Pelodictyon luteolum DSM 273: one gene and its partner. The protein of the gene in region 1 binds, or shares a complex with, the protein of each later gene. Links are inferred from orthologs where the notes say so. Each region holds a gene or a part of one and is shown on either strand. Other genes may lie near its edges.

The links.
Region 2: the proteins of groL (region 1) and metK are in contact, whole or in part, in a cryo-EM structure (PDB 8P4O), measured with the Escherichia coli proteins. The link is inferred for Pelodictyon luteolum DSM 273 from one-to-one orthologs.

Annotation. Positions count from the first base shown.
Region 1 is NC_007512.1:633,572-636,886, forward strand. Bases 237-3,225 are described here. They hold groL (chaperonin GroEL), read left to right. Parts: upstream 237-903; coding sequence 904-2,547; downstream 2,548-3,225. Other genes in these bases: PLUT_RS02805 (hypothetical protein), read right to left, coding at 237-412; groES (co-chaperone GroES), read left to right, coding at 569-856; queC (7-cyano-7-deazaguanine synthase QueC), read left to right, coding at 2,666-3,225. Also shown: excinuclease ABC subunit UvrA, read left to right, coding at 1-106; more of PLUT_RS02805, read right to left, coding at 113-236; more of queC, read left to right, coding at 3,226-3,315.
Region 2 is NC_007512.1:774,354-777,502, forward strand. What follows is about bases 234-3,056. They hold metK (methionine adenosyltransferase), read right to left. Parts: upstream 2,341-3,056; coding sequence 1,126-2,340; downstream 234-1,125. Other genes in these bases: ahcY (adenosylhomocysteinase), read right to left, coding at 234-1,018; PLUT_RS03515 (sugar phosphate nucleotidyltransferase), read right to left, coding at 2,615-3,056. In the rest of the region: more of ahcY, read right to left, coding at 1-233; more of PLUT_RS03515, read right to left, coding at 3,057-3,149. UniProt on the Escherichia coli protein: Catalyzes the formation of S-adenosylmethionine (AdoMet) from methionine and ATP.

The DNA of each region.
Region 1 (3,315 bases):
CGGCGAAGGTACGCCGGAAGATCTTGCCGGGATGGAGCAGTCGCTCACCGGCCGTCACCTGCAGCCGCTCTTCAGGAGGCTCGGAAAGACGAAGAAGGTGACCTAGACAGGCTCAGTCGAGGATCGGATCGTCTTCAAGCGCACCCCCGTGCAGTCTGATGTGCGGGAAGTGCGATTCCGAAGTGCGTTCCACCCACACCTCGTCACCCCGCCTGAATCCGCTCTCATTCACTTCAACCGACAGGCGGTTTTTTGCCAAAGCCTGTATCTCACGGAGTATGGCGGCATGCTCCCGGTCAATCGAGGTCGCTGTATCGTCTTTTATCTTCGAGAGGATGCTGTCCAGCTTTTCCATGGCGACCTTGCCGACGAGGCTTTGCAGCCGGCTCTCAATTTCTTCCTGCATATTCATGTCGATCTTTGTTGAAAACAGTTTGTATGGAGCGTGAATTTTTTTATACTGCAGTGTTCTGTTAGCACTCGGCGTTGTTGAGTGCTAACGCTGAACACAATAATTGCCTTACAATAGTATCGCACTATTAATCCAAAACCCAAACAAGAGAAGACAATGAACTTGAAACCGTTAGCTGATCGAGTTATTGTTAAGCCCGCACCCGCAGAAGAGAAGACCAAGGGCGGCCTGTACATTCCCGACACCGGGAAAGAAAAACCGATGTACGGCGAAGTCGTCGCCGTCGGAGCCGGCAAGATGTCCGACAGCGGACAGCTGCTCGCCATGCCGGTCAAAGCCGGCGACAAGGTGCTCTATGGCAAATATTCCGGCACCGAGGTCTCGGTCGAAGGTGAGGACTACCTGATCATGCGCGAGTCCGACATTTTCGCCATTCTCGCCTGAGAGCCATAAATAATTCTTACTAACCCTTACAGGAGGAACGCTTTACAATGACTGCTAAAGATATTCTCTTTGATGCCGACGCACGTGCCAAACTGAAAGTGGGCGTCGACAAGCTGGCCAACACCGTGAAAGTCACGCTCGGACCTGCCGGCCGCAATGTTCTTATCGACAAAAAATTCGGTGCACCGACCTCCACCAAGGACGGCGTTACCGTTGCCAAGGAAATTGAACTCGATGATGCCATCGAGAACATGGGTGCTCAGATGGTTCGCGAAGTGGCTTCCAAGACCAGCGATGTTGCCGGTGACGGTACCACCACCGCAACTGTCCTTGCACAGGCCATCTACCGTGAAGGCCTGAAGAACGTCGCCGCAGGCGCACGTCCGATCGACCTCAAGAGAGGCATCGACCGCGCTGTGAAAGAGGTTGTCGCCGAGCTCCGCAACATCAGCCGCAGCATCTCCGGTAAGAAAGAGATCGCACAGGTCGGCACCATTTCGGCCAACAACGATCCTGAAATCGGCGAGCTGATTGCAGAAGCCATGGACAAGGTCGGAAAAGACGGCGTCATCACCGTTGAAGAAGCAAAGGGCATGGAGACAGAGCTGAAGGTTGTCGAGGGCATGCAGTTCGACCGCGGCTACCTCTCTCCCTATTTCGTGACCAATTCCGAGACCATGGAGGCTGAGCTCGAAGACGCGCTGATCCTGATCCATGACAAGAAGATCGGCAACATGAAAGAGCTGCTTCCGATCCTCGAGAAGTCCGCTCAGTCCGGCAGGCCGCTGCTCATCATTGCTGAGGACATCGAAGGCGAAGCACTCGCGACACTCGTCGTCAACCGCCTCCGCGGCACCCTGAAAGTCTGCGCCGTGAAGGCTCCGGGCTTCGGCGACCGCCGCAAGGCAATGCTTGAGGACATCGCCATCCTCACCGGCGGTACCGTCATCTCCGAAGAGAAGGGCTACAAGCTCGAGAACGCCACCGTCAACTATCTCGGCCAGGCTGCCCGCATTACCGTCGACAAGGACAATACCACCATTGTCGAAGGCAAAGGCACTCAGGACGAGATCAAGGCACGCATCAACGAGATCAAGGGCCAGATCGACAAGTCGACTTCCGACTACGACACCGAGAAGCTGCAGGAGCGCCTTGCAAAACTCTCCGGCGGCGTTGCCGTCCTCAACATCGGTGCTTCCACCGAGGTCGAGATGAAGGAGAAGAAGGCCCGTGTTGAAGATGCGCTGCACGCAACCCGTGCCGCAGTGCAGGAAGGTATTGTCGTCGGCGGCGGTGTGGCTCTGATCCGTGCGATCAAGGGCCTTTCCAACGCAATCGCAGACAACGAGGACCAGAAGACCGGTATCGATATCATCCGCCGCGCACTTGAAGAACCCCTCCGCCAGATTGTTGCCAACACCGGCACCACCGATGGCGCGGTTGTCCTTGAGCGTGTGAAGCAGGGTGAAGGCGATTTCGGCTTCAACGCCCGCACTGAGCAGTACGAGGATCTTGTGGCGGCCGGCGTGGTCGATCCGACCAAGGTTACCCGCAGCGCGCTCGAGAATGCGGCATCTGTTGCCAGCATCCTTCTGACCACCGAAGCCTGCATCACCGACATCAAGGAAGACAAGTCCGACATGCCTGCAATGCCTCCGGGCGGCATGGGTGGAATGGGTGGCATGTACTGATCCCGTTTCTCTCATTCTCTCTTACAGAGGCCGTCTCAGCTGCAACGCTGAGACGGCCTCTTTTTTTTTGTACCTTCAAAGACAGGTTTCTTTCAACACCATAAGCATCACCATTACGATGAAAGCCGTTCTCCTTCTCAGCGGCGGGATGGACAGTCTCGTCACCACGGCAATTGCGCACCGCGAGGGGTACGAACTTGCCGCCATGCATGTCAACTACGGCCAGCGTACCTGGCAGAAGGAGCTGCAGTCGTTCCGCAGCATCGCAGATCATTATTCCATTACGGAGCGTCTGGAAGTCAATGCAGATTTCCTCGGCCGTATCGGTGGCTCTTCGCTGACCGATCACTCCATGCCGGTTGCCGGCGCCGATCTCCGGGGGTCGGGCATTCCTACCAGCTACGTTCCGTTCCGCAATGCCTGTTTCCTCTCCATGGCCGTCAGCTGGTCGGAGGTGATAGGGGCGGAGCGGCTCTTTATCGGGGCGGTGGAGGAGGACTCGTCGGGATACCCCGACTGCCGCCGTGTTTTCTACGATGCCTTCAACCGGGTGATCGAGCTCGGCACCAGGCCCGAAACCGGCATCACCATCCTTACCCCGCTCATCGCCATGCAGAAGGCGCAGATCGTCCGGAACGGCATGGAGCTCGGTGCGCCTTTCGAGCACAGCTGGTCATGCTACAGGAGTGAAGGCAGGGCATGCGGGGTCTGCGACAGCTGCGCCCGCAGGCTCAGGGCGTTCGAGCTTCAGGGGATCCGCGACCCGAT
Region 2 (3,149 bases), 140 kb from region 1 along the record:
CGATGTTGCAGACAATCGCCTCGTCGGGCATCTGCTTCATATGCTCAAGGGTGACGACATCCTTGTTTCCGGTAGTGGTGACGAAGATGTTGCCCTCTTTGACTGCCTTGTCCATGGTTGTGACTTCAAAGCCCTCCATTGCGGCCTGGAGTGCGCAGATGGGATCGATCTCGGTGACGATCACGCGGGCACCGTAGGAGCGCATGGAATGAGCACAGCCCTTTCCGACATCGCCGTAACCGAGGACGACGGCGACCTTGCCGGCGATCATCACATCGGTTGCGCGCTTGATGCCGTCGGCAAGCGATTCACGGCAGCCGTAAAGGTTGTCGAACTTCGACTTGGTGACGGAGTCGTTCACGTTGATGGCGGGGAAAAGCAGTTCGCCCTTTTCCATCATCTGGTACAGACGGTGGACACCGGTCGTGGTCTCTTCCGACACACCCTTCATCTCTTTTGCGACCTTGTGCCAGCGGTTGCTGTCCTCTTCGTAGATGGCCTTCAGCTGTCCGAACAGTGCGCGCTCTTCAGCGTTGCCGCCGGCGTTCTGGAGCATCGAGGGGTTGTTCTCGATCTTGTAGCCGAGGATGATCATGAGGGTAGCGTCGCCGCCATCGTCGACGATCAGGTTCGGGCCCTGGCCGTCGCCGAAGTCGAGGATCTGGCGGGTGCACCACCAGTAGTCTTCAAGGGTCTCGCCCTTCCAGGCGAAGACCGGTACGCCGGTTGCGGCGATGGCTGCGGCAGCATGGTCCTGGGTGGAGAAGATGTTGCAGCTGGCCCACCGGACATCGGCACCGAGGTCAACGAGGGTCTCGATGAGGACTGCGGTCTGGATGGTCATGTGGAGGGAGCCTGCGACACGGGCACCTTTCAGGGGTTTCTGGCCGGCATATTTCTTGCGGATGGCCATCAGGCCGGGCATCTCTTTTTCAGCGATATCAATCTCTTTGCGGCCCCATTCTGCAAGGGAGATGTCGGCTACCTTGTAGGCAAGCGCAGTGGCTTCGATAGTCATTTGGATAGTTCCTCAGTGGTTTATGGATGTTGTCTCTCTCTCTCTCCGCTGCTCCATAACAGGAGGGACCCGTTTATGGCGGGTCCCTCCTGATGGGTGACGGGGTCTCAGGCGAGGCTGAAAGCGGTCTTCAGCTCCGCGACCTTTTCGGTTTTCTCCCAGGGGAAGATGTCGCGGCCGAAATGGCCGTATGCGGCAGTTTCCTGGTAGCACCAGCCCTGAGGATTGTCGAGGCTGAAGCGGCGGATGATGGCCAGCGGACGGAGATCGAAGATCTTCTCGGCCTTTTCCTGGATCTGCTCGTCGGAGAGACCATGCATGGCTGTGCCGTGGGTGTTGATGTAGATCGACACGGGGCGTGCCACGCCGATGGCGTAGGAAACCTGCACGGTGCACTTCTCGGCAAGCCCTGCGGCAACGATGTTCTTGGCCACGTGGCGCGAGGCGTATGCTGCGCTGCGGTCGACCTTCGACGGGTCTTTGCCGCTGAATGCGCCGCCGCCGTGGGGAGCTGCTCCGCCGTAGGTGTCGACGATGATCTTGCGGCCGGTCAGGCCGGTGTCGCCGTGTGGTCCGCCGATTTCAAAGCGGCCGGTCGGGTTGATGTGGAACTTGGTGTTGAGGTCAAGCAGGTTGGCGGGAATCACCTTTTTGATCACGTTCTCGATGATGTCCTTTTTGATGACTTCCTGGAACTCTGCTTCCGACATGCCGGCAGGTTCGGGATCGTGCTGGGTGGAGACAACGACGGCATCCACGCGTGCAACTTTCTCGTCGACATACTCCAGCGTTACCTGGCTTTTGGCATCGGGGCGGAGGTAGGTCATGATTTTGCCGGCCTTGCGGATGTCGGCAAGAACCTTCACCAGCTGCTGAGCGAACTGGATGGCGGCAGGCATCAGCTCAGGGGTCTCGGTGCAGGCGTAGCCGAACATCATGCCCTGGTCGCCGGCGCCGACGCGGTCGAACTCGTCAGCGATCGCTTCCTTGCGGTCAACGCCGCGGTTGATATCGGCCGACTGGCTGTGGAGCGCGGAGAGCACGCCGCAGGAGTTGGCCTCGAACATGTATTCACCTTTGGTGTAGCCGATTTCGGTGATGACTTTGCGGGCGATCTTCTGGACATCGACGATGCCCGTGGTGGTGACCTCACCGCCGACGATGACCTGGCCGGTGGTTACGAAGGTTTCGCAGGCTACGCGGGAGTTGGGGTCCTGGCGGATGAAGTCATCGAGGACTGCATCTGAAATCTGGTCCGCTACTTTGTCCGGATGTCCTTCCGATACGGACTCCGAGGTAAAGAAATACCTTGACTGTGACATGTTTGCAATGAGATTATGGTTAAACGAACAACAGGAACAACAGAAAAATCGGTACGGGAGGTTTTTCGGACGGGCGGACAGAGATGGGCCGACTGGACACGGAAAACCTTTCCGGCAGGTCACTTGGAAACTGAATTCCAGAGGGAGTGAGCCTGCGGCACCGTGTCCATAGGTAATGGGGATGCCTTTAGATAAAACAGTTTTAAATGTAAGCATTCAGGGCGATGTATGCAAAATTCTCTTTTCCGTGCATCGCCCCGTTCGCCGGAGAGACTCAGCCGACGCGTATTTCGGAGTAGTCACCGATGTTGATTTCGTGCGGGTTGCCCGAAATCGAGGCGTTGTTGCCGACAATCGAGCTGTTGATCATGATGTGGGCCACCTTTGCGCTTGTGCCGATGATGGAGTCCCGTACGATGGCATCGGTAATGACTGCCTGTTCGCCGATGGTGGTGTTTGGTCCGATGATGGCGTTCTCGATGCGCGCGCTGTCGGCAATGAACACCGGCTCGTTGATGATGCAGCCGGGGTATGGTTTTGCGGGGATTGCTTTCCTGAGAAGGATCTCGTTGGTGGAAAGCAGGGTTTCGGGTTTGCCGCAGTCGTACCAGCCGTGGACGGGGAAGACCGAGAACGGTTCTCCGCCTTCGATCATCAGCTGCAGGGCGTCGGTGAGCTGGTACTCGCCCTTGGTCTTGATCTCATGGTTGATGAGATGTTCGATGGCGCTGAAAAGCGGAGCGGCTTTCTGCAGGTAGTAGAGGCCCACGATGGCGAGGTTGCTGACCGGAGTATCGGGTTTTTCGACC